Regions from separate parts of the Neorhizobium sp. NCHU2750 genome, predicted to be linked through region 2. Evidence: predicted binding sites of a transcription regulator. Region 2 holds the regulator's gene; each other region holds the start of a gene.
What was found. The regulator LexA, encoded in region 2, represses DNA repair genes until DNA is damaged. The targets are predictions, from matches to a motif close to TGTTCNNNNTGTGTTCNG.
Positions count from the first base shown of each region.

Region 1: recA (recombinase RecA) is a predicted target of LexA. The motif match lies at 4,513-4,530, and genes of this name have one in related genera.
Region 3: NCHU2750_RS06550 (DNA polymerase IV) is a predicted target of LexA. The motif match lies at 2,175-2,192, and genes of this name have one in related genera.

Region 1 covers NZ_CP030827.1:1,795,829-1,805,757, forward strand. The annotation lists gene dksA (RNA polymerase-binding protein DksA) at 1-247, shown strand, start outside; gene NCHU2750_RS08825 (flagellar biosynthetic protein FliO) at 495-1,484, opposite strand; gene cckA (cell cycle histidine kinase CckA) at 1,739-4,354, shown strand; gene recA (recombinase RecA) at 4,590-5,678, shown strand; gene alaS (alanine--tRNA ligase) at 5,873-8,527, shown strand; gene ttcA (tRNA 2-thiocytidine(32) synthetase TtcA) at 8,594-9,460, shown strand; gene NCHU2750_RS08850 (inositol monophosphatase family protein) at 9,508-9,929, shown strand, end outside.
Region 2 covers NZ_CP030827.1:2,051,955-2,061,883, reverse strand. The annotation lists gene lpxD (UDP-3-O-(3-hydroxymyristoyl)glucosamine N-acyltransferase) at 1-157, shown strand, start outside; gene fabZ (3-hydroxyacyl-ACP dehydratase FabZ) at 150-617, shown strand; gene lpxA (acyl-ACP--UDP-N-acetylglucosamine O-acyltransferase) at 614-1,429, shown strand; gene NCHU2750_RS10130 (LpxI family protein) at 1,435-2,319, shown strand; gene lpxB (lipid-A-disaccharide synthase) at 2,316-3,494, shown strand; gene gltA (citrate synthase) at 3,528-4,817, opposite strand; gene NCHU2750_RS10115 (ComEC/Rec2 family competence protein) at 5,095-7,701, shown strand; gene lexA (transcriptional repressor LexA) at 7,682-8,395, opposite strand; gene NCHU2750_RS10105 (VOC family protein) at 8,592-9,464, shown strand; gene kdsA (3-deoxy-8-phosphooctulonate synthase) at 9,467-9,929, shown strand, end outside.
Region 3 covers NZ_CP030827.1:1,348,733-1,358,661, forward strand. The annotation lists gene NCHU2750_RS06545 (YidB family protein) at 190-726, opposite strand; gene NCHU2750_RS06550 (DNA polymerase IV) at 857-2,155, opposite strand; gene NCHU2750_RS06555 (hypothetical protein) at 2,361-3,008, opposite strand; gene NCHU2750_RS06560 (DUF3572 domain-containing protein) at 3,010-3,318, opposite strand; gene NCHU2750_RS06565 (response regulator) at 3,449-3,820, shown strand; gene NCHU2750_RS06570 (PleD family two-component system response regulator) at 3,837-5,207, shown strand; gene rpmG (50S ribosomal protein L33) at 5,962-6,129, opposite strand; gene NCHU2750_RS06580 (MFS transporter) at 6,220-7,404, opposite strand; gene NCHU2750_RS06585 (NUDIX hydrolase) at 7,414-8,103, opposite strand; gene NCHU2750_RS06590 (DUF983 domain-containing protein) at 8,100-8,561, opposite strand; gene rnr (ribonuclease R) at 8,563-9,929, opposite strand, start outside.

The sequences.
Region 1 (9,929 bases), 260 kb from region 2:
CCTTGCAGACCGCGCCTCTTCGGAAACCGACCGTGCAATCGAATTGCGCGCCCGCGACCGTCAGCGCAAGCTCATTTCCAAGATCGACGCCGCGCTTCAGCGGATCGAGGACGGGACCTATGGCTTCTGTGAGGAAACCGGCGAGCCGATCGGCTTGAAGCGGCTTGACGCGCGTCCCATCGCAACCCTGTCGATCGAGGCGCAGGAGCGTCACGAGCGACGGGAAAAGGTCTATCGCGACGAGTAATGCTCGGGCGGCAGCCTCAATACTGAAAAAAAGAAAAGGCACGGCGTCAAAGCCGTGCCTTTTCTTTTGGCATGTTTGCGCGCCAAAGCCTTGTTCGGAGCCCCCTTCAGGAACGATGTTGTCTGGTAGAAAGGCGCGGTCCGAGGGGAAGCGCACGCGCCGAGGCAAGGCAGGATACGGGGACATGTCGGAACTGACGATAAAGAGGCGTCGGCGATCCTGAAGGATCGCTCGCTCACCTGGCCCGCTACTTGTCGCGGCTGGCTGACATTTCGCCAAAGATGCGAGCGACCTCGGACTGCAGTGTCGGGTCGTTTTTCGGTGCGGCCGCCGCAGCCGGCGCCCCGGCTGAACCGACGGGCATCCCGGCGTCTGTTGCGCCCGGCAGGGCGGGGCGGCTCGCGCGGGCAGCCGCGGCATCGCGCGCCGCCATGTTGTTTTCCATCTCCTGCTCGAGGATCTTTTCGAAATCGCTTCCGAGCGGCGACGTCGCCCTGTCGCCTGCCGCAGATACCGGCGACGACACGTTGAGTGCCGCCGCAGGGGCAGGGCGCGCTACGGGTGCCGGCTGCGGCGCTGGCCGCTCGGCAAACACGCGATCACGCTCACTGTCGAGCAGTCGGGCGGCATCGTCGATCAGAGGCTGCCTGGCGACGGGCTCGGCACGCGATACGGGAGTTGTCGAAGATACCGCATCCCTGGAGTCGACCACTGGAGCGGCGACAGAAGGCTCGACACGGGACGGGGCGACGGCAGGCACAGGCGGTGCGACCGTACGGGCATCCAGCCGCGGATCGCGAATGGCAGGCTCACGCACAGGCTCCGGGCGCGGCGGCACGGGCGGAACAGGCCTTTGGCTATCCGCAGCAATGGCACGCGGCGCGGCTGCGGCGGGCAGGGCCTGTATCGGCGCAGGCTCCGGCAGGCGTTCCTCGGTGCTTTTCGAAGCGCTGGTAATCCGGCTTTCGACGACGATATCGGTCGGCCCGCCGATCATGATCAGATGCTCGACATCGTCTCGTCGCACCAGAACCAGTCGCCTGCGCGTGTCGACTGCGGCGGCATCGAGCACCTGCAGGCGCGGCTGGCGATTGCGGCCGCCGCGCACGAAGGGCGACGGACCGCGGCGGCCGCGCACTATCCACAGGATTCCGACGAGGCAAAGGAGAGCGAAGCCGACCCCGATCACCGCCACGACGAGCCGGCTGCCATAGTCGCCCATTACGTCTGCCAACATCTCTCGTCACTCCTGATGCGTGTTATCCCGCTGAACAGACTATTTTTTCCGGGGCGAGGCAAGGCTCGCGGCCATCCGTCAACGCTAAAATGTGTCTCGTCTGCATCTCAAATAGGGCGGCTCTGCGGACTGTCTCGCCTTTTGTGGTCTTATGGAGCTTTTTGCTTCATCTTCAAATTGCTAAGAGAGAGTCGCGGACGCCGGATGTGGCCGTTCGCGGCGCGAACGGATGCGCCACGGAACGTGAGGTATTGATGACGAGTTCGCCGAAGGCCGGCAACGACGAAGCGCCCCTGGTCAATCGCGGGGCCCGCGGCGGAACACTGCTGCGGATCATTCTCCTGGCCGTCGTGTTGCTGGGTGTCGCCATCGCATTCGTGGTATTTCAGCAGGCGCTCGACAATGAGGTCGTGCTCGGCCTTCTGGGCATCCTGGCAATGGTCGGGATATTCTTCATCGTCTCCTCGCTGATCGGCCTTGTGGAAGTCATGCCGCAATCGCGATCCGACGAACTTGCCCGCAATTTCCTGGCAAGCCATCCCGATGGCATCGTGGTGACCGACGCCAAGGGCCGGGTCGTCTATGCCAATGCCGCCTACGGCCGGATGACCGGCGCATCGAGCGGTCGCAACGTCCAGTCGCTCGAAGCGCTTCTGTCGAAGACGCGCGAATCGACCGAAGCTCTCTACAGGCTGACGGCCGCCCTGCGCGAAGGCAAGGAAGGCCACGAAGAGTTCCGCCTGCTGCAGCCTCTCGGGCGGACAGCAGGCAACGGTTCCGATGCACATTGGTACAGGCTGAAGGCGAGGATACTCGGGGCTGCCGGTCGTGATGCACAGGACATCTGGGAAATTACCGATATCACCTCTGAGCGCGACGATCAGGAGCGCTTTTTCCGCGAATTGCAGAACGCCATCGACTATCTCGACCATGCGCCGGTCGGCTTCTTCTCCGCTGGCCGCAAGGGCGAGATCTTCTACATGAACGCGACGCTCGCCGAATGGCTGGGCCTCGACCTTACCAAATTTACCCCGCAATCCATGACGGTGTCCGATCTCGTGGCGGGCGAGGGCATGGCACTTATTCAATCCGTTCTGCCGGCTCCCGGCCTGCGCCGCACCGAAACGCTGGAACTGGACCTTCGCCGCACCAATGGCCAGAGTGTGCCCGCAAGGCTCGTTCACAGCGTCAGCGCCACCCGCGACGGCGCGCCGGGCGAAAGCCGTACCGTCGTTCTGATGCGCACCAAGGGCGCCGAGGACGATCAGTCCGCTTCGGCCATGCGGTTTACCCGCTTCTTCAACAACACGCCGATGGCGATCGCCTCGGTGGACGGCAATGGCAAGATCCTGCGCATCAACGCACCGTTCATTCGGCTGTTTTCTGGCGTCGTCTCTCGCGATGAAGTAGAGGCCGGAGGCGCCCAGCTGGAGCGGATCGTCCATGAGGCCTCTGCCGCCTCGATGATGGAGGCACTCGCCGCCGCCAAGGATAGGCAGGGCGATATCGCCCCGATCGAGAGCCGCCATCCGGCCGACGAAAATCGCTATGTCCGTTTCTACGTTAACGCCGTCATCGACGAGGGCGACGAGGCGCCGGAAGAGGTCGCGATCGTCTATGCCGTCGAGACGACCGAGCAGAAGGCGCTCGAGACGCAGATGGCGCAGACCCAGAAGCTCAACGCCGTGGGCACGCTGGCGGGCGGTATTGCCCACGATTTCAACAATGTGCTGACCGCAATCCTGTTGTCGTCCGATCACCTCCTTCTGCAGGCGCGCCCCTCCGACGCGAGCTTTGCCGACCTGATGGAGATCAAGCGCAATGCCAACCGCGCCGCGGTTCTGGTGCGCCAGTTGCTGGCCTTCTCGCGCAAGCAGACGATGCGGCCTGCCGTCCTCAACCTGACCGATGTCGTCGGCGACCTGCGCATGCTGGTCGACCGGCTGATTTCCGGCACCAATGTCAAGCTCGACGTCGATTACGGCCGTGATCTGTGGACGGTGCGCACCGACCTGTCGCAATTCGAGCAGGTGCTGATCAATCTCTGCGTCAATGCCCGCGATGCCATGCCGAAGGGCGGCCTGATCCAGATCAGGACCCGCAATGTCTCGGCACAGGAAGCGGCCGGCTTCCAGCAGGCCGATCTTCCTTCCGAAGATTTCGTCATGGTCGAGGTCTCCGACAACGGGACCGGCATCCCGCCGGAGATCATGGACAAGATCTTCGAACCCTTCTTCACCACCAAGGAAGTCGGCAAGGGCACCGGGCTTGGCCTGTCCATGGTCTATGGCATCGTCAAGCAGTCGGGCGGCTACATCTACCCGGAATCGGAAATCGGTCGCGGCACCAGCTTCCGCATCTTCCTGCCGCGCTATATCCAGGAAATTCAGCCGGTCACCGCTGCGGCGGCTGGCACGGAAGCCGGCGCCGATGGCGCGGCAAAGCCGTTGGTGCTTGCTGCCGCTGCGACCGAATCCGAGCCGGTCGACCTCACTGGAAAGTCTGCCGTCGTGCTTCTGGTCGAAGACGAGGAGGCGGTTCGTCGCGGCGGCAAGCGCATGCTGGAAACACGCGGCTATACCGTTCACGAGGCGGGCTCCGGCACGGAAGCACTCGACATCATGGACGAACTCGAAGGCAAGGTGGATATCGTCGTCTCCGACGTCGTCATGCCCGAAATGGACGGGCCGACGCTTCTGGCGGAACTGCGCAAGTCCTATCCGGACCTGAAGTTCATCTTCGTCTCCGGCTATGCCGAGGATGCTTTCGCCCGCAACCTGCCTGCCGATGCCAAGTTCGGCTTCCTGCCGAAGCCGTTCTCGCTGAAGCAGCTGGCCGTCGCCGTGCGCGAAATGCTCGATTCGGAATAGGGTAGGCCGGTCTGGCACCATGAAGTCGCCGGCGGCTCGCCCGCCGCGAAATCTTTGATTTCAATCGATGTTTCCACAGCTCTTGCAGACGTGAACATTACTGGAACGCAGAGCGAATAACGTTTTTTATGCAAGGACTTGAATGGCGCTTGCAAAATGAGAACAAAATGAGTACGAATATCCCATCGGCTGCTTCATTGCTTGCGCGGCGGCAATAACCTAAAGGTGGGATCTCATGGCACAGAACACATTGCGGCTCGTAGAGGAAAAAGGCGTGGACAAGAGCAAGGCGCTCGAAGCAGCACTCTCACAGATCGAACGTTCCTTCGGGAAGGGCTCGATCATGAAGCTCGGACAGAACGAACAGGTGATCGAGATCGAGACGGTTTCGACCGGCTCTCTCAGCCTGGATATTGCGCTCGGCATTGGTGGCCTTCCCAAGGGTCGCATCATCGAAATCTATGGTCCGGAAAGCTCGGGTAAGACGACCCTTGCGCTGCAGACCATTGCTGAGGCCCAGAAGAAGGGCGGCATCTGCGCCTTCGTCGACGCGGAACATGCGCTCGATCCGGTCTATGCCCGCAAGCTCGGCGTCGACCTGCAGAACCTTCTGATCTCGCAGCCCGACACGGGCGAGCAGGCACTCGAAATCACCGACACGCTGGTCCGCTCCGGCGCCGTCGACGTTCTCGTCGTCGATTCGGTCGCGGCCCTGACCCCGCGCGCTGAAATCGAGGGCGAGATGGGTGACAGCCTTCCCGGCCTTCAGGCCCGCCTGATGAGCCAGGCGCTGCGCAAGCTGACCGCCTCGATCTCCAAGTCGAACTGCATGGTCATCTTCATCAACCAGATCCGCATGAAGATCGGCGTCATGTTCGGTTCGCCGGAAACCACGACCGGTGGCAACGCGCTGAAATTCTATGCCTCCGTCCGTCTCGATATCCGCCGTATTGGCCAGGTCAAGGAGCGCGAGGAGGTCGTCGGCAATCAGACCCGCGTCAAGGTCGTCAAGAACAAGATGGCGCCTCCCTTCAAGCAGGTCGAATTCGACATCATGTATGGCGAAGGCGTCTCGAAGACCGGCGAACTCGTCGATCTGGGCGTCAAGGCCGGCATCGTCGAGAAGTCGGGTGCATGGTTCTCCTATAACAGCCAGCGCCTCGGCCAGGGTAGGGAGAATGCAAAGACCTTCCTGCGCGACAATCCGGAAGTCGCCCGCGAGATCGAGATGTCGCTGCGGCAGAATGCCGGCCTGATCGCCGACCGCTTCCTGCAGAATGGCGGCCCGGATGCCAATGACGGCGATGACGCCGGAGACATGTAATCGTAAATTGGACATGGGCGGTTCCGCCGCACTCGGGAAGCCTTCAAAGGGTTTCATTGCCGCCTATGCTTGCCGGTCGCCATCGAAAGATGTGCGGCCGGTTTTCTGTTCGGCTGGACAGTCGGGAATGTCGGCGATACAAGCCTCTGGACTTCAAATACTGGTACCGCAGCGGCGGTTGAAAAGGGCGTAGCATGAGCGGCGTGAATGACATCCGGTCGACCTTCCTCGACTACTTCAAGAAGAATGGCCACGAGGTTGTGGATTCGAGCCCGCTCGTCCCCCGTAACGACCCGACCCTGATGTTCACCAATGCCGGCATGGTGCAGTTCAAGAACGTCTTCACCGGCCTTGAAAAGCGCAGCTACACGACCGCCACCACCTCGCAGAAATGCGTGCGCGCCGGCGGCAAGCATAACGACCTCGACAATGTCGGCTATACGGCCCGCCATCTCACCTTCTTCGAGATGCTCGGCAACTTCTCCTTCGGCGATTATTTCAAGGAACAGTCGATCGAGCTTGCCTGGAAGCTCGTCACCGAAGGCTTCGACCTGCCGAAGAACCGTCTTCTCGTCACCGTCTATTCCGAGGATGAGGAAGCCGCGACGCTGTGGAAGAAGATCGCCGGCTTCTCCGACGACAAGATCATCCGCATCCCGACCTCTGACAATTTCTGGCAGATGGGCGATACCGGCCCCTGCGGTCCCTGCTCGGAAATCTTCATCGACCAGGGCGAGAACGTTTGGGGCGGCCCTCCGGGCTCGCCGGAAGAGGATGGCGACCGCTTCCTCGAATTCTGGAACCTCGTCTTCATGCAGTTCGAACAGACGGCACCCGGCGAGCGTTCGCTCCTGCCGCGTCCGTCGATCGATACCGGCATGGGCCTCGAGCGCATGGCCTGCGTGCTGCAGGGCAAGCAGAGCGTCTTCGATACAGACCTGTTCCGCACCCTGATCGGCGCCATCGAGGATACGATGGGCGTCAAAGCCGAAGGCAGCGCCAGCCACCGCGTCATCGCAGACCATCTGCGTTCGTCTGCCTTCCTGATCGCCGATGGTGTCCTGCCGTCGAATGAAGGCCGTGGTTACGTGCTTCGCCGCATCATGCGCCGCGCCATGCGCCATGCGCAACTCCTGGGTGCGAAGGAGCCGGTCATGTACAAGCTGCTGCCGACGCTCATCCAGGAGATGGGCCGTGCCTATCCTGAACTGGTGCGTGCCGAGGCATTGACCTCGGAAACGCTGAAGCTCGAAGAGACCCGTTTCCGCAAGACGCTGGAGCGCGGCCTGACCCTGCTTTCGGATGCCACGACGGATCTCTCCAAGGGTGACATGCTGGATGGCGAGACCGCCTTCAAGCTTTACGACACCTATGGCTTCCCGCTCGACCTGACCCAGGATGCGCTGCGCGCTCGCGAAATCGGCGTCGATATCGCCGGCTTCACCGACGCCATGGAGCGCCAGAAGGCCGAAGCCCGTTCGCATTGGGCCGGTTCCGGCGACAAGGCGACGGAAACGATCTGGTTCGAACTCAAGGAAAAGTTCGGCGCCAGCGAATTCCTCGGCTACGACACGGAAAAGGCCGAAGGCGTCGTCCAGGCGATCGTCAAGGACGGCAAGGCGGTCGATAGCGCCGCAGCCGGCGACGAAGTCCAGATCGTCGTCAACCAGACGCCGTTCTACGGCGAATCCGGCGGCCAGATGGGCGATACCGGCGTGATCGCCACGGACAATGCCAAGGTCTCGGTTACCGATACCCAGAAGAAGGGCGAGGGCCTGTTCGTTCACGTCGCCAAGGTCAGCGAAGGCGGCCTCAAGGTCGGTGATGCGGTTATCCTGACGGTCGACCATGCACGCCGCTCGCGCCTGCGCTCGAACCACTCGGCGACCCACCTGCTGCATGAGGCGATGCGCGAAGTGCTCGGCACCCACGTGGCCCAGAAGGGTTCGCTGGTCGCGCCTGAACGCCTGCGTTTCGACGTCTCGCATCCGAAGCCGATGACGGCGGAAGAACTGCAGCGCGTCGAGGACATGGCCAATGCCATTATCCTGCAGAATGCCAAGGTCACCACCCGGTTGATGAGCGTCGATGATGCGATCGCCGAAGGGGCCATGGCGCTGTTCGGTGAAAAATATGGCGATGAAGTTCGCGTCGTGTCGATGGGCACCGCGATCGACGGCGAAAAGGCCGGCAGGCCCTATTCGATCGAACTCTGCGGCGGCACCCACGTGTCTGCGACCGGTGATATCGGTCTTGTCCGGGTCCTGTCGGAAAGCGCAGTGGGCGCAGGCGTGCGTCGCCTCGAAGCCGTCACCGGCGAGGCTGCCCGTGCCTACCTCTCCGAGCAGGATGATCGCGTCAAGACCCTCGCCGGTGCGCTGAAGGTACAGCCCGTCGATGTCGTCTCCCGCGTCGAAGCGCTGCTCGACGAGCGCCGCAAGCTCGAGAAGGAACTCGCCGATGCCAAGCGCCGTCTCGCCATGGGTGGCGGTCAGGGCGGTACAGCCACCGACATTCGCGATGTGGCCGGCGTCAAGTTCATGGGCCGTGCGCTGCCCGGCATCGATGCCAAGGACCTGAAGGGCCTGGCCGATGAAGGCAAGGCGTCGCTCGGTTCGGGCGTCGTCACGCTGATCGGCGTGTCCGAAGATGGCAAGGCGAGTGCCGTTGTGGCCGTCACCGAAGATCTGATCGGCCGCTTCAGCGCCGTCGATCTGGTGCGCATCGCCTCCGCCGCACTTGGCGGCAAGGGTGGTGGCGGTCGTCCGGACATGGCCCAGGCGGGCGGCCCGGATGGCGCCAAGGCCGAGGAGGCGATCGAGGCGGTGGCTGCCGCACTCGGCGCCTGAGAAACACAGTCAAAAGCGGGCTCTGCCCGCTTTTGCATTTTGATGGACGAATAGAGGTTGTTGCGCATGGGCATGAATGCCGGCATCGCGGATGAACTGGACGAGACCGTCGAAGGACTTGCCCCGGCACTGTTTGCCGATGCGCCGAGTTCGGTCTCCTTCAACAAGCTGCGCAAGCGGTTGCTGCGACAGGTGCGTCAGGCCTTTGAGGATTTCGGCATGCTGAAGGGTCAGGAGCGCTGGCTCGTCGGCCTGTCGGGCGGCAAGGACAGCTATTCGCTCCTCGCCGTGCTGCTCGATCTCAAGTGGCGCGGGCTGCTGCCGGTCGAACTCATCGCCTGCAATCTCGATCAGGGCCAACCGAATTTCCCAAAGCACATCCTGCCGGATTATCTTGCCTCGATCGGCGTGAAGCATCGGATCGAATATCGCGACACCTATTCGATCGTGAAGGAAAAGGTGCCGTCGGGCGCCACCTATTGCTCGCTCTGTTCCAGGCTGCGCCGCGGCAATCTTTACCGCGTGGCGCGGGAGGAGGGCTGTCAGGCGCTCGTCCTCGGCCATCACCGGGAAGATATTCTCGAAACCTTCTTTATGAATTTCTTCCATGGCGGTCGGCTGGCCGGCATGCCGGCCAAGCTGTTGAACGACGAGGGCGACCTGATGGTGCTCCGTCCACTTGCCTATTGCGCCGAAGACGATCTGGCGAAATTTGCCGCCGCCATGGAGTTTCCCATCATCCCCTGCGACCTCTGCGGCTCGCAGGACGGCTTGCAGCGCAATGCGATGAAGCAGATGCTCGCCGATATCGAGACGCGTATGCCCGGCCGCAAGGATACGATGCTGCGCGCACTTGCCCATGTGAACCCGTCCCATCTTCTTGATCCGAAACTTTTTGATTTCTCCGGCCTGATGGCCGCTCCCGCCGACTGATCTCCCCCAGGCTGATCTCCTATCGTCACATACGGATTGGATTGAAAATGACCTTGCCGCTCGATGTCACCAGACTCGCCGATCTTCTGAAACAGGCGGCAAAGGCGGAAATCCTGCCGCGCTTTCGCCGGCTTGGCGGCAATGATGTGCGCTCCAAGAGCGAGCCCTCCGACCTTGTGACGGAGGCGGACGAGGCGGCCGAGCGGCTGATCCGCCGCGAGATTGCAACGCTCGCACCCGGTGCGCTTTTCATCGGCGAGGAATCGGTTGCTGCCGATCCGACGCTTCTCGAAAAACTGGGCGATGCCGACTTTGCCGTCGTCGTCGATCCGATCGACGGCACCTTCAACTACGCCTCCGGCATTCCGGCTTTCGGCGTCATGGCGGCGGTTGTCTATAAGGGCGAGACCGTTGCCGGCATCATTTACGACCCGATGGGTGACGATTGGGTCATGGCCGAAAAGGGCGC
Region 2 (9,929 bases):
TGCGGCCATGAGCGGCGTGGTGGCAAATGTCCCGCCGGGAGTTACATATGGCGGCATACCGGCCCGACCGATGAAGGTGTTTCTCCGCGAGATGGCGGAGAAGATGGCTCAGGCCGACGAGAGAGCAAAACGCAAAGGAGAGACTACAAATGACTGATGAGACCAAGCCGGAGCTCGGCGCGGCCGACATTCAGGAAATCATGACGCTTTTGCCTCACCGTTATCCGTTTCTTCTGGTCGACAAAATCATCGATATCGACGGCGACAATTCGGCGATCGGCATCAAGAACGTGACTGCCAACGAGCCGCATTTCCAAGGACATTTTCCCGAGCGGCCAATCATGCCGGGCGTGCTTCTCGTCGAAGCCATGGCCCAGACGGCCGGCGCTATCTGCGCGCGCAAGCAGGGTGAGGGCGGCAATCTCGTCTACTTCATGACGATCGACAATGCCCGCTTCCGCAAGCCGGTCGTGCCGGGCGATCGCGTCGAGTTCCATGTCGTCAAACAGAAGCAGCGTGCCAATATCTGGAAATTTCATTGTGACGCGAAGGTCGACGGCGCGCTGGTGGCGGAAGCCGATATCGGCGCCATGATCGTCCATGAGGAAAAAGAATGAGCACCATTGCGTCTAGCGCGCGCGTTCATCCGCTCGCTGTCGTCGAAGATGGAGCCGTGATCGGAGAGAATGTCGTCGTCGGGCCGTTCAGCCATATCGGCCCGAACGTCGTTCTCGGCGATGATGTGGAAGTCGCTTCCCATGCTGTCGTCACGGGCAGGACCGTGATCGGCAAGGGATGCAAAATCTTCCAGATGGCCGTGATCGGCGGAACATCGCAGAGCCTGCACGAGGCGGGCGAAGGTTCGACGCTGACGATCGGTGCCAATTGCACCATGCGCGAAGGCGTGACGATGAATACCGGCACGGTCGGTGGCGGCGGCAAGACCGTCGTCGGCGACAATTGCCTGTTCCTCGCCAACAGTCACGTCGCCCATGACTGCCAGCTCGGCAGCGATATCATCATGTCCAACAACGTGATGCTGGCCGGGCATGTGCATGTGGGCGACCGGGCGATCCTCGGCGGCGGCTGCGCGGTGCATCAGTTCACCCGTATCGGTCGGCAGGCGTTCATCGGTGGGCTTTCGGCCGTCAACTACGACGTCATCCCCTATGGCATGCTGAACGGCAATCCGGGTGTTCTCGGCGGGCTCAACGTGGTCGGCATGACGCGTGCGGGCGTAGAGAAGCAGACGATCCATCGCGTTCGACGCGCCTTCAAGGATATTTTCGAAGGCGAAGGTAATATCCGGGCGAATGCGGCGGCAATCCATGACGATTACGTCGATTGCGCCGAAGCGATGGAAATCATCGACTTCATCACTGCAGACAGCGATCGGGCCATTTCCTCGCCTTTCCGTAGGAAGGCCTGAGCCTCATGGCCGGCGCGCCGGGCGTGGCTCATAAGGGGCGCCTGGCGATCATCGCCGGGCGAGGGCTCCTGCCGCTGCGCATCGCCGAGGCCGCTCGGGCTGGCGGCGAAGATCCGTTCATCATCGCGCTCAAGGACGAGGCGAGCCATCCCTTTGATGGCTTTGAAACGATCTCGCTTGGCGTCGGAAATCTCGCCGATATCGAAAAATCCTTCAAGCAGAAGGGCGTCGGCCGCGTGGTCATGTCCGGTGGCGTCGTTCGCCGGCCGGATTGGCGCGATATCCGTCCAACCTTCAAGACGATCCTGAAAATGCCATCGGTCGTCAGGACGCTGTTGTCACACGGTGATGACACCGTGCTGCAGATGGTCATCCAGCTCATCGAGGCGATGGGCTGCGAGGTGGTTGGTGCGCATGACATTGCGCCGGGGCTGCTTGCCCGGATCGGGCCGCTGGGCCGCATGTCTCCGGCCGGTGACGATCTTCGCGACATCGACAAGGCAACCGAGGCTGCGCGCATGCTCGGCCATCTCGATATCGGCCAGGGCGCGGTTTCCGTGGGCGGCCGCGTGATTGCGCTCGAAGGCGTCGAGGGCACCGATTCGATGCTGCAGCGGGTCGCCTCGCTTCGAGCCGAGGGACGGATATCGGCGCGGCGGCGCGGCGTGCTCGTCAAGCTCTGCAAGCCGCAGCAGGACATGCGTGCGGATCTGCCGACGATCGGCCCTTCCACGATCGAGAATGCGGCGAAGGCCGGACTTGCCGGTGTCGCGGTAGAGGCGGGCGGCGCGTTGGTGCTGGAAGAGGAGGCGGTCATTGCGGCTGCCGATGCTGCCGGCATCTTCGTCTGCGGCATAGATCCGGAACTGCCCAAAGGAGGTCTCAAATGAATGCGCCGCTGAAGGTTGCCGTCATTGCCGGTGAGGTTTCCGGGGATCTGCTGGGTGGCGATCTGATCGCGGCGCTCAAGCTTCGCTACGGCGGTCCGGTGGAACTCGTCGGCGTCGGCGGTGATGCATTGACGGCGCAGGGGCTTCACTCGCTGTTCGATTTCTCCGAGCTTTCGATCATGGGGTTGACCCAGGTCCTGTCGCGCCTGCCGAAGCTGATGAAGCGGATCGGCCAGACGGCGGCTGCGATTGCGGCGGCGCGTCCCGACCTGCTGATCATCATCGACAGCCCGGATTTCACCCATCGGGTGGCGAAGAAGGTGAGGGCGGCTTTGCCCGACCTGCCGATCGTCAATTATGTCTGTCCGAGCGTGTGGGCCTGGAAGGAATACCGCGCCAAGGCGATGGTGCCATACGTCGATCGCGTGCTTGCGGTGCTTCCCTTCGAGCCTGAGGCAATGGCGCAGCTTGGCGGGCCGGAAACGATATTTGTCGGACACCGGCTGAGCAATGATGCCGATCTTCTCAAGGTGCGTGCCTTGCGCGCGCTTCGGCCGGTAAAAGAAGCCGGTGAGCAGAAGACGATCATGCTCCTGCCGGGTTCTCGCTCGGCCGAGATCAAGAGCCTGCTGCCGGAATTCATCGGGGCTGCACGCGAGTTTCAGCGCCGCAATGGTCCGACGCGCTTCCTGCTGCCGACCGTGCCGAGGCGCGAGGCGCTGGTGCGGGAACTGATTGCAGGCTGCGATCTGCCAATCGAGGTGACGGTCGATACACAGGGTAAGTGGACTGCATTCGCCGAGGCCGATGCAGCCATGGCCGCGTCCGGTACGGTCCTCCTCGAGCTTGGGCTTTCGACCGTTCCCGTCGTATCCGCCTACAAGACGGACTGGCTGATCAAGCTTCTGGCGGGCCGCATCAAGATCTGGACGGGCGCCTTGCCCAACCTGATTGCCGATTATGCGGTGGTGCCGGAATATATCAATGAGGTGGTTCGTCCCGCGAGCCTCTGCCGCTGGGTCGAGCGGCTTTCCGGCGATACGTTGCAGCGCCGGGCCATGCTCGAAGGGTTCGACCTTGCCTGGCAACGGCTGCAGGTGCCCATCCCGCCCGGGGAGGCGGCTGCCGGCGCCGTCCTTGATCTGCTGAACACGAAAAAACCCAGCCATTTCTGACCGGGTTTTTTTGTTTGTCTTGTCCGTTGAAGCTTAGCGCTTCGAAACCGGTACGTAATCGCGCTTCGGCTCGCCGGTATAGAGTTGGCGCGGGCGACCGATACGCTGCTGCGGATCTTCGATCATCTCGGCCCACTGGGCGATCCAGCCGACGGTACGGGCGACGGCGAAGAGAACCGTGAACATGGTCGTGGGGAAGCCCATGGCCTTCAGGGTGATGCCCGAATAGAAGTCGATATTCGGATAGAGCTTCTTCTCGATGAAGTATTCGTCCGTGAGGGCGATCTTTTCGAGTTCCATGGCGACCTGCAGAAGCGGATCGTCCTTGTGACCGAGCTCGGCCAGAACCTCATGCGTGGTCTTCTGCATGATCTTGGCGCGCGGATCGTAGTTCTTGTAGACGCGGTGACCGAAGCCCATCAGGCGGAACGGATCGTTCTTGTCCTTGGCGCGGGCAATGTATTCCGGGATCTTGTCGACCGAGCCGATTTCCTGGAGCATGTTGAGTGCTGCTTCGTTGGCGCCGCCGTGAGCGGGGCCCCAGAGGCATGCAATGCCGGCGGCGATACAGGCAAACGGATTGGCACCCGAAGAACCGGCAAGGCGAACCGTCGAGGTCGATGCGTTCTGCTCGTGATCGGCATGCAGGATGAAGATGCGGTCCATGGCGCGGGCCAGAACCGGGTTCACCTTGTAGTCTTCGCAGGGAACGGCAAAGCACATGCGCAGGAAGTTCGACGCATAGTCGAGATTGTTCTGCGGATACACGAAGGGCTGGCCGATGTGGTATTTGTAGGCCATTGCCGCGATCGTCGGCATCTTGGCGATCATGCGCAGGGAAGCGACCATGCGCTGATGCGGATCGGTGATGTCGGTCGAGTCGTGATAGAAAGCGGAGAGCGCGCCGACGGTTGCCACCATGACGGCCATCGGATGGGCGTCGCGGCGGAAGCCGGTGAAGAAGCGGCTCATCTGCTCGTGAACCATCGTGTGATTGGTCACGCGATGATCGAAATCCTTCTTCTGCGCTGCCGTCGGCAGTTCGCCGTAGAGAAGCAGGTAGCAGGTTTCCAGGAAGTCGCCGTGTTCAGCCAGCTGTTCGATCGGGTAACCGCGGTGAAGCAGCACGCCTTCATCACCATCGATATAGGTGATGCCGGACTCGCATGAAGCGGTCGAGGTAAACCCGGGGTCGTAAGTGAATGCACCCGTCTGCTTGTAGAGCGCGCCGATGTCGATGACATCCGGACCGATCGTTCCGGAGCGAACCGGCAGGTCGACCTTCTTTTCACCGAGAGCGAGATTTGCGCTTATTTCCGTCATTCTGATCCTCCAACCGGTTGGCGGCATTCGCCCTAAAAGGGCCATAAACATTAAGCGTCCAACGTTTAGCTATATGATCCTTGGGCTGATGCCAAGCAATTCTGGCGGACAATTGTGCAGCGCGGAAATATATTGGGCAATGTCATCTCAAGCTTCGGCCAACCCAATGTTGCATTCCGATTTTGCTTTCTGACGCCGATCCTTGCTGCGTCAGGTTGACGCACGCAAAAAGAACGCACAGGTTGTAGCCTGCGCGTCTCAGCGGGCATGTTTTTGCATGGCAGATAAGCTCGAAGATGAAGGGAACGTGATCGACGGCGTGATGGCTCCATCCGCGCCCGCGGCCGATCTCGCCCTCTTGTCGGCAGAGAGAATCGGGCCGGCGGCCGTTCCCGTTCTCGCGCCCATCGCGCCGCGCCGAACTGCAGCCTCGCTGTCCGTGGTGGCCGTCGCGCAGGCGGCGCGCGACAGGATGTCGGCAGCGATCGCGGAGGAAGGGCGGTACGGCCATGGCTTCCTGTTCGTTCCGGTCGCAATCGGCGCCGGGGCCGTCATCTGGCTTCTGTCTGCATCCGACCCGCCATTCTGGCCGTTTGCCCTTGCGGCCATCGTCGTGACAGGTGCGGCGCTCTCCATTTCGCATAACCATGCCGCAAGAGCCGTCCTGCTGGCCGCCGCCCTCGTCAGCCTCGGCATGATGCTGGCGCAGATGGAGACATGGCGGCGCGCGACGGTCATTCTCGATACGGCCGTCACCAGCGATATTGTCGGCATGGTCGAGCGCAGTGAAATGTCCGGAGCCGGTCGGGTGCGCTATGTCGTCAGGATCATCTCGACAGCCGATCCCGAGATCAGACGCCCGCCGGGGCAGGTGCTGCTGATGGCGAGCGGCAGGGGCGGGCGGTTCGACAATGGCGCGGTGATCGCCGGCCGCGCGCGACTGTCGCCGCCTGCGGGGCCTGCGTTGCCCGGATTGCACGACTTTGCCTTCTCATCCTATTTCGACGGGATCGGCGCAGTTGGCTATTTCTACGCAGCGCCGCATCAGATCGAGGCGTCTGTCGATCCCGGCAACTGGTCCTATGCCGTGGAGCGGTGGCTGTTCGATCTGCGTGCGCAGATCGGCAACCGGATCAGGGGGCTCGTTCCCGGCGATGCGGGAGCCTTTGCCGCCGCCATCATCACCGACGAGCGGCGGGCGATCTCGGAAGAGACGGTGGAAGCGCTGCGGGTCGCGGGGCTTGCCCATATCGTTGCGATATCCGGGCTCAACATGGCGCTGGCAGCCGGCATCTTCTTCATCGGACTGCGCACGGCGCTGGCGCTGTTTCCCGGCTTTGCTCAGGCCTGGCCGGTCAAGAAGATCGCAGCGGCCGGGGCGCTTGCCATGGTGACGGCCTATTACCTGATTTCCGGCTTCGGGGTCTCGGCACAGCGCGCCTATATCATGATGGCCGTCATCCTGATCGCCGTGCTGCTCGACCGGCCGTCGATCAGCCTGCGCAATGTGGCGCTGTCGGCCATCATTATTCTCGTCTGGACGCCATCGGAAGTGCTCGGCCCGAGCTTCCAGATGTCGTTTGCCGCCACTGCCGCGCTGGTGGCGGGCTATGCTGCCTGGACAAGGCGAGCCGAGCGGCGGCCACGCGAACCGCTACCCCTTCATCACCCTTCAGTGACATGGCTTGTCGGAGGCTGGAAGTTTGTCGCCGGCATCATCATGACGTCGCTGATCGGCAGTCTCGCGACGACGATGTTCTCTGTGGAGCATTTTCATCGGATCGCGACCTATGGGCTTGCGGCCAATCTCGCCTCCATGCCGATCATCAGTTTTTTGGTCATGCCGGCAGGGCTCATCGCCATGCTACTGATGCCGTTCGGCCTTGATGCGCCCTTCATCTTTGTCATGGCCAAAAGCCTGGACTGGGTGATCGTCATCGCCAGGCATGTAGCGGGCTGGGGAGGCGACTTTACCGTCGGGCAGCAACATTCCTCGTTTCTGCTCTTCGGCGCTTCAGGCCTGCTGCTTCTGACGCTGTTGCGCACCCGGCTCAGATATCTCGGCCTGCCGCTGATTGCGGTCGCCCTCTGGCTCTTCCTGCAGCCATGGCCGGAACCGCCGTCCAGCCTGCTGATTGCCGAAGACGGCACGCTGGTGGGACTTCGCAGGGAGGGCGGTATTGCGGTCAACCGGGCGAAGGTGCCGGATTTCATCTATGGACAATGGCGCCGCGCACGACGGCTGCCCGACCCGGAAGCGCCGATCATTCGCGACGAGTGGCGCGATAAGGATATGCCGAAGGAGGTCCCCAAAGGCCTTTCGCAGAACAGGGCGAAAACTGGCGCTGCCCGCCTGCCGAAAGCCGTCATCGAGCGTGCGCGGGATCGCATGGAGGTCACGAGCGCGGACCGCTTCGAATGTCAGCCGAAAGCTTGGTGTGCGATCATGTCTCCGGATGGTGTCATCGTCGTCGTCATCGAGGATAGCCGCTTCACCGGTGTGGCCTGTGATGTCGCGGGGCTCGTCGTTGCGCCGCGCGCTCGGTTCGACGAGTGCCGCTCGGGGACGCCATTGCTCAGCGGCAGGACGTTACGCAATACGGGTGCGGTCGAGATCGACTTTGCCGGGTCGCCGATCGCCGACGAATGGATCATCGAAACGGCAATGAGCGCCTCTGCCCGGCCATGGACCGTTCATCGCCAATATGACTGGCATCGCGGCATCTATGATGCGTCGCTACCGCCATGGCTGGTCAGGCCTTCACAAAACAGTTCAATCGAAGACGACCTGTCCGTCGACGTTTCCGCCATGGGCGCGGGAGGCGATTTTCAGGACCAGCAAGGCTTTGCCGATCCTGCTGATTTCAATGATAGCGGCGAATGAGGCCGACCAGCTTGCCCTGCACCTTGACCCGGTCAGGCGGGAAGATGCGGGTTTCATAGGCGGGATTAGCAGCTTCAAGCGCGATCGATCCACCCTTGCGGCGGAAACGCTTCAGCGTTGCTTCCTCGTCATCGACAAGGGCAACGATGATATCGCCGGGATTGGCGGTGCTGCCGTTGCGGATGATGACGGTATCGCCATCGAGGATGCCGGCCTCGATCATCGAATCGCCCTTGACCTCGAGCGCATAATGCTCACCGGCGCCGAGCATTTCGACCGGAACGGAAATGTCGTGGGTGTTGTTCTGGATGGCCGAGATCGGCACGCCGGCGGCGATGCGGCCCATCACGGGGACGCTCGCCGAGGCGCTGTCATTGGCCGGGGCCGCGGGTGCGGCAGGTGCCGGCGGTTTCTTGCCGAGGCTGCCCTCGATGACGCTCGGCGAAAATCCGCGCTTCGGCTGCAGCGTCGGCACATAGGCCTCCGGCAGCTTGATGACTTCGAGCGCACGGGCCCGGTTCGGCAGCCTTCGGATGAAGCCGCGCTCTTCCAAAGCGGTGATCAGGCGGTGGATGCCCGACTTCGATGCGAGATCGAGTGCATCCTTCATTTCATCGAAAGAAGGTGGAACGCCGGACTCCTTCATGCGTTCATGAATGAACAAAAGAAGTTCCTGTTGCTTCCGGGTCAGCATTTTGATGCACCTTCAGATTTGAAACAAATGCAGAACGAACACTATATGTTCCATATGTGTTCCGCAAGTCCCTAAATTTTCGTGAAAATATGATAACTTTCCGAGATGGCTGATAACGTTCTCGGCAGAAAGCTACTTGCGCTCCCCGACGGACTGACCAATTTATTTTCGGCGGATCAGAGTCTGGGGGACATGCGTGACTGCTAAGAAAATCGATCATCTCGTTTTGCCGGTCGGCAATCTGGTCCAGGCGCGCGAGCGGCTGTCGGGGCTGGGCTTTACTGTTGCGCCTGATGGTGTGCATCCGTTCGGGACGGCCAATGCCTGTATCTTCCTTGAGGACGGCACCTATCTGGAGCCGATCGCGCTTGCGGACCGGCGCAAGGCGGGCACCGCTGCCAAGCGCGGCAATGTGTTTGTCGAGCGAGACATTGCCTTTCGCGGCAAGCGTGGGCGTCAGGGGCTGTCGGCGATCGTGGTCGCTAGTGACGACGCTTCCGATGATCACCAGCGTTTTGTTGAAGGTGGGGTTTCGGCGGGCGAGCCGCTGGAATTTGCCCGCATCATTAAGTCACCGGAGGGAGACGAGCGGGAGGGGCGCTTTCGCCTCGCTTTTGCGGCGCTCGAAGGTGCGTCCGAATTTTTCGCCTTTGCCTGTCAGCGCGTCGTTTCCTTTCCGCAGGACATGGGGTCCCTGAGGGTGCATGCCAATGCGGTGACCGGGCTGAAGGAAGTCGTGCTTTCCTCAGGTGTGCCCGGCGATTCCGCCAGGCTGTTGCAATCCGTCCTGTCGGTTTCTGCGCAGGAAGGGGAGGCCGGGCTGGTGTTTGCCGGCGAAAATGCCAGGGTCCGGGTGGTGGACGCAGATCAGCTGCATCAGGAATTCGGGCCTGCCGCCAAGCTGCATGGGGCTGAGCTTTGCGGGCAGGCGGTGATCTTCCGCACCGCCGATCTGGCCGTGACAGAGATCACCCTTGCTGCTAATGACGTCGCATTCATCCGCCGGGATGGACGCGTGCTTGTGTCGCCGTCGCCCGGCCAAGGCGTGTTTTTCGGTTTCGAGGAATGAAAATGGCAGTGTCCCCCAATTCTGAGGTTTCGGTCGGAGAAGGCGCAAACAAGGTTGTGTTCTCCAATGCCGGCAAGCTTTCGCTGATTGCGGGCCCCTGCCAGATGGAGAGCCGCGATCACGCCTTCATGATCGCCGGCAACCTCACGGAGCTCTGCGCCAAGCTCGGCATCGGGCTTGTCTACAAGTCGTCCTATGACAAGGCGAACCGTACATCCTTGTCGGGCAAGCGCGGCATCGGGCTTGAGAACGCGATGGAGATCTTTGCCGACCTGAAGAAGGAATTCGGCTTCCCGGTTCTGAGCGACATCCACACGGAAGAACAGTGCGGCCTGGTGGCGCCGACGATCGACATCCTGCAGATTCCGGCCTTCCTGTCGCGCCAGACGGACCTGCTGGTCGCCGCCGCCAAGACGGGCCGGGCGATCAACGTCAAGAAGGGCCAGTTTCTCGCCCCCTGGGACA
Region 3 (9,929 bases), 700 kb from region 2:
GCGCACTGTTGCAGCGGAGAGGCTGACGTCGCGACCGATCAGACATCACGGCAAGCGCCGGGCAGGAGACTGCCCGGGCAGAAACGTGGTGATCGTTCACGAACCGGCTGGCCGCGTCATCTGCGCGATCTGGTCTGCCTCAGCCTTTTTACCGGTTATGCGAGGGCCGCCCTAACCCTAGCGCCAGCCCTAGCCAGCAGGCAGCCTGCCATCGGGCGTCAGGTCATCCACCGCCTTCGGCAGGTCACGGCTCAGGCGCGCAAGGATCTCCTCGGTGGAAAGCCCGGTCTTTTCCGCAAGCTCCTCCAGAACCCCCGGTCCGATCGCCTGGGAAAGCTGGTCGGGGGCGATCTCTGCATTGGCGCCGGGCTCCACCCAGGATTTGGCCTTGTCGCCATGGCCGTTCTGCTGGAACGTATCGAGGAGGTCGCCGAGCCCACCGCTCAGGATCCCGCCGCTCGTCAAACCTCCGAGACCTCCCAGAAGCCCACCGAGGCCGCCGCCCGCGCCACTGCTGGAACCGCCTCCACCGCCCGGTCCGCCGGTCAGGCTCCCCAGAATATCACCGAGGCCGCCGGACCGCGCCTCAGTGGTCTCAGGCGTGGCACCAGATCCTTGCGGCTGCGGGCTCTGAATGCCGCGCAGAAAATCTGCAATCTTGTCCCTGTTCTGGTAGCCGGCAACGGCGAGCACGCCGAGCAGGGCTTTCAACTGACCGCTTACCATGATCTCCTCCTGTCAGGTTCGCTAAGCGGCATGCGTCACCATCCGCAATCCCGCCCGTCAACGCTTTCAACGCCGGCCCGGCGCGCAGGTTCCCTTCGATAGGGCCATGTCCTAACGATTTGTCAGGCGCTCACCGACGCTTGTCGCCGAATGTAAAGCCGGTCTCGACGGCGGCCGTTCCGAACTTGTCGCGCAGCCTGTCCATCGCCGCCTCCGCCGCCGCCCGGCGCCCCGCCTGCTGGTCGACGAGATCCGGCGGATCGGCAAGCTGCGGGTCGCAGAGATCGGTCACGCCGATACCGAGAAGGCGGAATTTCGTGCCGTCCGTTTCCTTCTCCATCAGCGACAGGCCAGTGCGAAAAATCCGGTCGGTCAGCTGTGTCGGGTCTTCCAGCCGTTTGTTGCGCGTGCGGCTCTTGAAATCGGCCGTCTTCATCTTGAGCACGACGGTATGGCCGGCAACGCCGTGCTTCTTCAGCCGCGCCGACACCTTTTCCGAAAGGCGGCGAAGGATCGGCACCAGATCGTCATGCCGGGAAATATCGTCGAAGAAGGTCGTCTCGGCCGAGACGCTCTTGGCCGGGTCGTTGGGATGCACCTCGCGCTCGTCCATGCCGCGCGCCAGCCGGTAGAGCCTCTGGCCCATAGAGCCGTAGCGGCGCATCAGCTCGCCTTCCTCCATCCCTTGAAGCTGGCCGATCGTGCGGATCCCGTCTGCCTCGAGCGTGCTGTTGAAGGCGCGGCCGACACCCCAGATGGTGGTGACGGGCCGGGGCGCCAGAAAATCCCGCGCTTCCGCCTCGCCGATGACGGAAAAGCCGCGTGGCTTCTCAAGGTCGGACGCCACCTTGGCGAGGAACTTGCAGTATGAAAGCCCGACGGAAATCGAAATGCCGATCTCGCTTTCCACCCGCTTGGCAAGCTTCGCCAGAATGCGGGCCGGCGGGTCGCGATGCAGCCGCTCGGTCCCGGCCAGTTCCAGAAAGGCCTCGTCGATCGAAAGCGGCTGCACCAGCGGCGTCAGGTCCATCATCATCTGCCTGACCTGCCGGCCGACGCTGACATATTTTTCCATGTTCGGCGGGATTACCACCGCGTCGGGGCAGAGTTCCAGCGCCTTGAACATCGGCATGGCCGAGCGCACGCCGCTGATGCGCGCGATATAGCAGGCGGTCGACACGACGCCGCGCTTGCCGCCGCCGATGATCACCGGCTTGTCGGCAAGCTCCGGATTGTCCCGCTTCTCGATCGTCGCATAGAAGGCGTCGCAATCGATATGCGCCAGCGTCAGGTCGTAGAGTTCGCGGTGATAGACCAGCCGCGGCGAACCGCAGGCCCGGCAACGGCGTGTTTCGGCCTTCTGCTCGGCAAGGCAGTCGCGACAGAATCCGGTCATCGGGCCGGACAGAGGGTCGGTCGGCGTCGTCATGTGTAGAAGCGATCTGGCCCGGAACAAAGATTGAACATTTGCACCATAGGCACTAATCTCGCGATGCTCAAGGGGCACGACGGGGCGGGGAGCGATGGGGTTGTTGACGACGAGGATGGCGTGGGCTGCTGGGCGGTATTCGCCGTGCAGTGCATGGCTGTGGCATCACCCTACGCGGGTATCCGCCGCCATCGTGGAGCAGGTGTCAGGCAGCGCGGGAAATATGCGCGCGGATCAACTCGCCGGCTTGCACCCAGTCCATCGCTCTCACGATGCCTTCGTCGGGTTTTGGGGCAAGCAGATGCAGCGGCGAATCCGGCATCATGTGCAGCACAAGGCAGCCATCCACATGGTCGCGGACCGAGTGGAGATTGTGCGCCATGTCGTCAATGAAGGCGGACGGCAGCCCGCGTCCGCCGTGGATGCGGTGCATGACGGGGCCTTTCGGTTCCTCGGTTGCCACCAGCGGAAAGTCGAAGCCGAGGCGGTCGAGAAGCTTGCGGCGGATATCGCGGTAGCGGGGCGGCATGGCGGTGAGGAAAAGCACGTCCGCCTCGGCATGGAGCGCATTAAGCGTATCGAGCGCCAGATCGAACGGTGTCTGCCATGTATCCTGCAGTTCGAAGAACCGGCCGATCAATTGCTTGACTGCAACCTCCTCGATAGCGTCCTGCGTACCGGCCGAGACGATATTGCCGGTCAGGCGGAAGGAGCGGGGCAGGAGTTCAAGCCCGCCCTCGCGCAGATAGTCTTCGAAGGGTACGAAGAAGTTCAGGACCACGTCGTCCACGTCGCAAACGACGAGCGGCCTGTCCGTCAGCCGGACATGGGAAAGGTCGAGGATCTCGCTCATCTCAGTAATCACCCGGCCCGAAATAAGGCCCCGAATAATATTGCGCCGCCGCCACCACCGCCTCAGGCTTCGTTCCCGTTGCCTCGCAGAAGGCGAGCAGCGTCGGCTCGTGCCCCATCACGAAGTCGATCATGCCGGCGAGAAAACCCGGATCGCCGATCGCTGTGCGGATTTGCTCCGGAGCGACGCCGGAAAGCGACAGGAAGCGCTGGAGCATATCCGGCTCGCCGGCCAGCCAGCCGAGTACGGTTGCGGCAGTCTCCTCGGCGCCTTTCGCCGCAGACAGATTTTGAGATGCTTTCGGTGGCATTGTCGCGGAGTTACCTCTTTTCAACCAAATGGCCTTAGCGTGATCGGAGCAGGCTCCGCGGAATCGACCCTGATGGAGCTTATATATCGAAGATACGCTTTTGAAGGCGCGATTTAAGGAACGGATCGCAATGCCCAAACGGGTCATGATTGTCGAAGACAACGAGCTGAACATGAAGCTCTTCCGCGATCTGATCGAGGCGTCGGGCTACGACACGATCCAGACGCGCAACGGCATGGAAGCGCTGGATCTGGCCCGCAAGCACCGGCCGGACCTCATCCTGATGGATATCCAGCTTCCGGAAGTCTCCGGCCTGGAAGTCACCAAATGGCTGAAGGAAGACGACGAGCTGCACATCATCCCGGTCATCGCGGTCACCGCCTTTGCGATGAAGGGCGACGAGGAACGCATCCGCCAGGGCGGTTGCGAGGCCTATGTGTCGAAACCGATCTCCGTGCCGAAATTCATCGAGACGATCAAGACCTATCTGGGCGACGCATGAAGCGGGGAACACGGGCATGACAGCACGGATATTGGTGGTCGACGACATCCCGGCGAATGTGAAGCTCCTGGAAGCGCGGCTTCTGGCTGAATATTTCGACGTGCTGACCGCCGATGACGGCTACAAGGCGCTGGCGATCTGCGACAGCACCCATGTGGATCTGATCCTGCTCGACATCATGATGCCCGGCATCGATGGTTTCGAAGTCTGCGAGCGGCTGAAGGCCAATCCGAAGACCGCCCATATCCCGGTCGTCATGGTCACCGCCCTCGACCAGCCGTCCGACCGCGTCCGCGGCCTCAAGGCCGGTGCCGATGATTTTCTGACCAAGCCCGTCAATGACATCCAGCTGATCTCGCGGGTACGCAGCCTCGTGCGGCTGAAGGCGCTGAGCGACGAATTGCGCATTCGCGCCGATACTGCCCATAGCCTTGTGCTGGAAGACATGCTGAAGAGCGTCGACGGCCGCGACGACAGCGGCCAGGTTCTGCTCGTCGACGGGCGGGCAAGCTCGCAGGAACGCATCATCAAGGCGCTGAAGCCCATCTGCAATGTCGTCGCCATTTCCGATCCGCAGGCGGCGCTTTTCGAGGCTGCCGAGAGCGCCTGGGATCTCGTCATCGTCAATGCCAATTTCGAGGATTACGATCCGCTGCGCCTCTGCTCGCAGCTTCGCTCGCTGGAGCGGACCCGTTTCCTGCCGATCCTGCTTGCCACGGAGGCCGGTGCCGAGGACATGGTCGTCCGGGCGCTCGATCTCGGCGTCAATGACTATATCATGCGCCCGATCGACCCGAACGAGCTTCTGGCCCGCACCCTGACCCAGGTGAAGCGCAAGCGCTATAACGACCGGCTTCGCATGAGCGTCAAGCAGACGATCGAGCTTGCCGTCACCGATGGCCTGACCGGGCTCAACAATCGCCGCTATCTCGACAATCACCTCAAGGTGTTGTTTACCCGCGCCACCGTCAGAGCCCGGCCTCTGTCGATCTGCCTGATCGATATCGACCGCTTCAAGTCGGTCAACGACACCTATGGGCATGATGCGGGTGATGACGTGCTGCGCGAATTCGCCAGCCGCATCCGCTCGACGGTTCGTGGTGCCGATCTCGCCTGCCGCTACGGCGGCGAGGAATTCGTCGTCATCATGCCCGATACCGATGCCACCGCGGCTGCAGCCGTAGCCGAGCGCCTGCGTGCCATCATCGAGGAGACGCCGTTCATGCTCAAGAGCGCAGCCACGGCGTTGAACCTGACGGCATCATTCGGCCTTTCATGCACCACGGGTGGTGCCGAAACGCCCGAACAATTGCTCAAGCAGGCCGATCAGGCGCTCTATACCGCCAAGGCCGAGGGCCGTAATCGGGTTGTCGCCAACGCGGCCTGAGCGTCGATCAAGCCGTGTGACATTGTGTCGCATTCTTCGGAAGACGGTCCGAGATGGCATCGCATGCGGACCGATTTCCGGGGCGCCCGATGCAAAATCGCAGCCGTCCGACGCCATGGAATTGCCTGGTGCATGGGTGGCCGGAGCAGATTTCTGTGCGATTTTCCCGTGTTTTCACGGCATTCAGGCTTCCGCGGCCTATGTAGATATCAACAATATGCCATGTCTATCGCGCAGGTTGCTGTTCATGTCGGCGCTGGATTGTGGACGGTCTACCGAAATAATCGACCTGAAGTTGTCTTCACTAAGAAGCCGGGGCGTGTCTGGAGGTTGATTTACTTGGGCGCTATTGCGACAGCCTACTTGAAACTGGGTGGTGGCGTACAAATTTTAACCAATAGTAGAACCAAGTTTTCCGCGCAGTTAAGAATCTATTGATTTTCTTTTTGCTTTGCGCAATTTTGACCCTGACGACAAACAAGTGCCCAAGCGGCACTCTCATACCCCATGATGCTCAGGTCCGCCGCATCTCCTGGGTCGTGGGGTCGGTCGACCGGCAGGCATGCCTATGCGGTTCCTCGTGCCGTTATTGCAGGCTGGTCGACCCCCAATTCAAAACGCCGCTCTCGAAAGGGACGCGGCGTTTTTTCGTTGAAGGCGTGCGGCAACCGTCGGCCAGCACGGTCTGGGCCAAAAGAAAAGGCGCCTGACCAGACCGGTCGGCGCCCCTTGTCTGGAAGACCGGGATCAAGTCTTACTTGATCTTGGTTTCCTTGAATTCGACATGCTTCTTCGCGACCGGGTCATACTTGGTCTTGGTCATCTTGTCGGTCATCGTGCGGCTGTTCTTCGTGGTGACGTAGAAGAAACCGGTGTCAGCCGTCGACAGCAGCTTGATCTTGATGGTCGTAGCTTTCGCCATGGTTATTCTGCCTCTAGAAAATAGGAAGCCACTGGCGCGATGTGCTCCACGGCTAAATCTGGCGCGAAATTACAAATCGCGCGCCAAAAGTCAACTCCGTTTTGACTGGAAAAGCGGTCTGCAGAGCGCAACCAGCACGTAAAAGCCGAAGAAAGCCGCCAGAGCCCAGGCATAACCGCTGGTTCCGGCCACATCCATCGCAGCGCCGATCCCCTGCGGACCGGCAACGGTGCCGACTGCATAGCAGAAGATGAAGGCCGCATTGGCAGCGGCGAGATCCGCCCCGCTGAGTCGTGCGCCGAGATGGGCGAGGCCGACCGTATAGAGGCCCGATACGCAACCGCCCCAGAAGAACAGGATGACGCCCATCAGGATCCAGTTGTGAATGAGCATCGGCAGGGCCAGCGAGCCGAGCACGCCGAGCACCGCCATGGCGGCAAGCAATGGTCGCCTGTCACGCAGCCTGTCGGAGACGAGGCCGAGCGGGATCTGGAAGGCCATGTTGCCGATGCCCATGACCGTCAACAGCACGGCCACCTGCGATTCCTGCAATTGCTCGCGCAGGGCATAGATCGGAAACAGCGAAAGCCCGCCTGCCGAAACCGCGCCGAAGGCGAAGACCGCTGCGGTGGCCGTCGGCACCAGGAAGATGTAGTGGAGGAAGTGCCGCTCGGGAGCCTCATCGAGCACCGGGCTTTCATGCCGGGCGATGAAGATCGGGATGAGGGCGAGAAGGATGATCAGTGCGCCCGCCAGGAACGGCATGACGCCATCGCTTCCAAGTGCGGAGAAAAGCAGCGGCCCGCAGGCAAAGCCGACCGCCAGCACCGTCGCATAGATGCCGAGCACGAGACCGCGGCGGCGGGGAGGGGCTGCGGCATTGATCCAGAATTCCGACAGGATGAACAGCGTCGTCGTCGCGCCATGGAAGGTGAAGCGCAGCGGAAACCACATCCAGAAGGACTGGGCGTAATAGAAGCCGAGGGCGCTCGCTGCTGCAACGACGACGGCAAACATCATCGTCTTCGCCACGCCGCATGTATGGGCAAGCTTGGTGGTGACCGGAGCGGCCAGCATCGAGGCTATGCCGGCCATGGCGGCATTGAGCCCGATCAGCGTCGAGGGGATACCGCGCTTCTCCAGGATGATGGATAGAAGCGGCAGCCCGAGTCCGATCGCAATCCCCACCGCGCTGATGGCGGCGATGGCAGCGGCGAGCGAAGGCCAGTGGATTTTCTCGACATGCCCGTTTGCGTCGGTCGTCGGCTGCGGCATTACTCTTCCTTACAGTCGGCTCTCGACGAAACGTCCGCGGTGTACCCTATAGAAAGGGACGGGGCTTCCGAAAGGCAAGGACGGACTGAGTTCCATCAGGGTCATGACGTCCTCCAGAACCGTTTTTGTGATCCGCGCGAGTTTCAGACTAAAAATTGTTGCAATGTCAAGCCATTGCAAGTCCTCCAGCTCGTCCGTATCGCCGAAATGCGACATGTCGAAGACACTCTCGTCGCAAAAGCCCAGAAAGAAGCGGGTGTCATAGCGACGCGGGTGGCCCGGCGGGGTGATGGCCCGCGCGACATAACGCAGCATCCCGAGATCCGGGCCGCCGGCGCCTGCTGTGCCTATTCCTGTTTCTTCCGTCAGTTCCCTGAGCGCGGCAACTGCCAGGGCGCGGGCACGCGCGGGGCTCATCTTGCCCGGCATCTCTGCCAGAAGCTTGTCCATCACCATCGGATGGAGGTCGGATGAAACGGACGCGGCACTGTCGCCACGGTCACGTCGGCCGCCGGGAAACACGTAGAAATCGGGCATGAAGACATGTGAGGCCGCCCGTCTTCCCATGAGGATGCGCGGCAGCGGGCCGGAACGATCGACAAGGATCAGCGCTGCGGCGTCGCGTATGCGCACGGTCGCAGGCCGCGGCCCGGTGCTCGCTTCCAGCGAGAGAAGGGAACCATCGATGGCCGTCCTCATGGCTGCGGGCCGTCGAAATCGGCGGTCTTCACTTCGCCGGCTGCGGCAAAGCCATGCATGCGATAGGCCCATTGCAGGCCGATTACGCCACCCTTGATCGGCTGGATGGTGGCAAGAGCTGCGATAACCGCGAGCGGGATCCAGATCGCCGCATGCACGAAGGGCGGCACGCGCCACAGCATGTCGGTCAACAGGTAGCCGGTCATCAGCACATGGCCGACGACGACAATGACGAGATAGGCGGGCAGGTCGTCGGCCCGCTGTGGCGTATAGTCCTCGCCGCAGACGGCACAATGGTCGACCGGCTTGAGGAAGGCACGGAAGAGGCGGCCGTCGCCGCATTTGGGACAACGACAGGCAAGGCCGCGCCGGATGGACTGCGCCAAGGAACGTTCATGGGGACGTTCGGGCGCACCGTCACCGCCATATTTCATGGTCGTTCCGGTGCGCTCGTTCATCTCATCTCCTGCGTCCGCGGGGAGGGCGCGTGCCCGGCTTCTTCGGTTGCCCGCCCGGACGGTTGCGTTTCCCGCTCTTGTGGAAGGACCGCATGGCCGTCGGCAGCTTCTTGCCTTCGCTCAGCATCTCGAACTGCAGCGCGCCGGCCAGCGGGATCGCATCCTTCAGCCGCACGTCGACCGTGTCGCCCAACTGGTAGCCGAGCCCCGTGCGTTCGCCCGAGAGTGCCTGATGCGCCTCGTCATAGATGTAATAATCGTTGCCGATCGTCGACACCGGCACGAAGCCATCGGCGCCATAGGTCGGCAGCGAGACGAACAGGCCGGCCTTGGTGACGCCGGAAATCCGCCCCTCGAATTCTTCGCCGATACGGGTTGCCAGATGATGGGCGACGAGCCGGTTGATCGTGTCGCGCTCGGCCGCCATGGCCCGGCGCTCGAAGGTCGAGATCTCGGCAGCGATATCGTCGAGCTGCGCCTCTTCCTCGGGCGTGATGCCGCCTTCGCCAAGCCCGAGCGATCCGACCAGCGCACGATGCACGATCAAGTCCGCATAGCGGCGGATCGGCGAGGTGAAATGCGCGTATTTCATCAGGTTGAGGCCGAAATGGCCGATATTTTCCGGGCTGTAGACAGCCTGGCTCTGCGAGCGCAGCACCATCTCGTTGACCATGATCTGGTGCGGCGTACCCTCCGCCTTCGACAATATGCCGTTGAAGGAGTTGGAACGCATCTGCCCGCCCTTGGCCATCGAGATGCCGAGCGTGGCGAGGAAGTCGCGCAGGGTTTCCTGCTTGGCCATCGATGGGCCGTCATGGATGCGGTAGACGAGCGGCTGGCGCTTCTTCTCCAGCGTCTCGGCGGCGCAGACATTCGCCTGGATCATCATCTCTTCGATGAGCTTGTGCGCATCGAGCCGTTCCGGCACGAATACCCGGTCGACGGTACCATCGGGTTTCAGCAGGATCTTGCGTTCCGGCATGTCGAGTTCGAGCGGCTGGCGACGGTCGCGGCCGACCTTCATGATCTTGTAGGCGTCCCAGAGAGGCTTCAGGATCGGCTCGAGCAGCGGCCCGGTCTTGTCGTCCGGCTTACCGTCGATTGCCGCCTGTGCCTGCTGGTAGGAGAGCTTGGCGGCACTCTTCATCATGATGCGATGGAAGGTATGGCTCGCCTTGCGGCCTTCCTTGGAAAACACCATGCGCACGGCCATCGCCGGGCGGTCCTCGCCTTCGCGCAGCGAGCAGAGATCGTTGGAAATCCGCTCCGGCAGCATCGGCACGACACGGTCGGGAAAATAGACCGAATTGCCGCGCTTCAACGCTTCGCGGTCGAGCGGCGAGCCGGTGCGCACATACCAGGAGACGT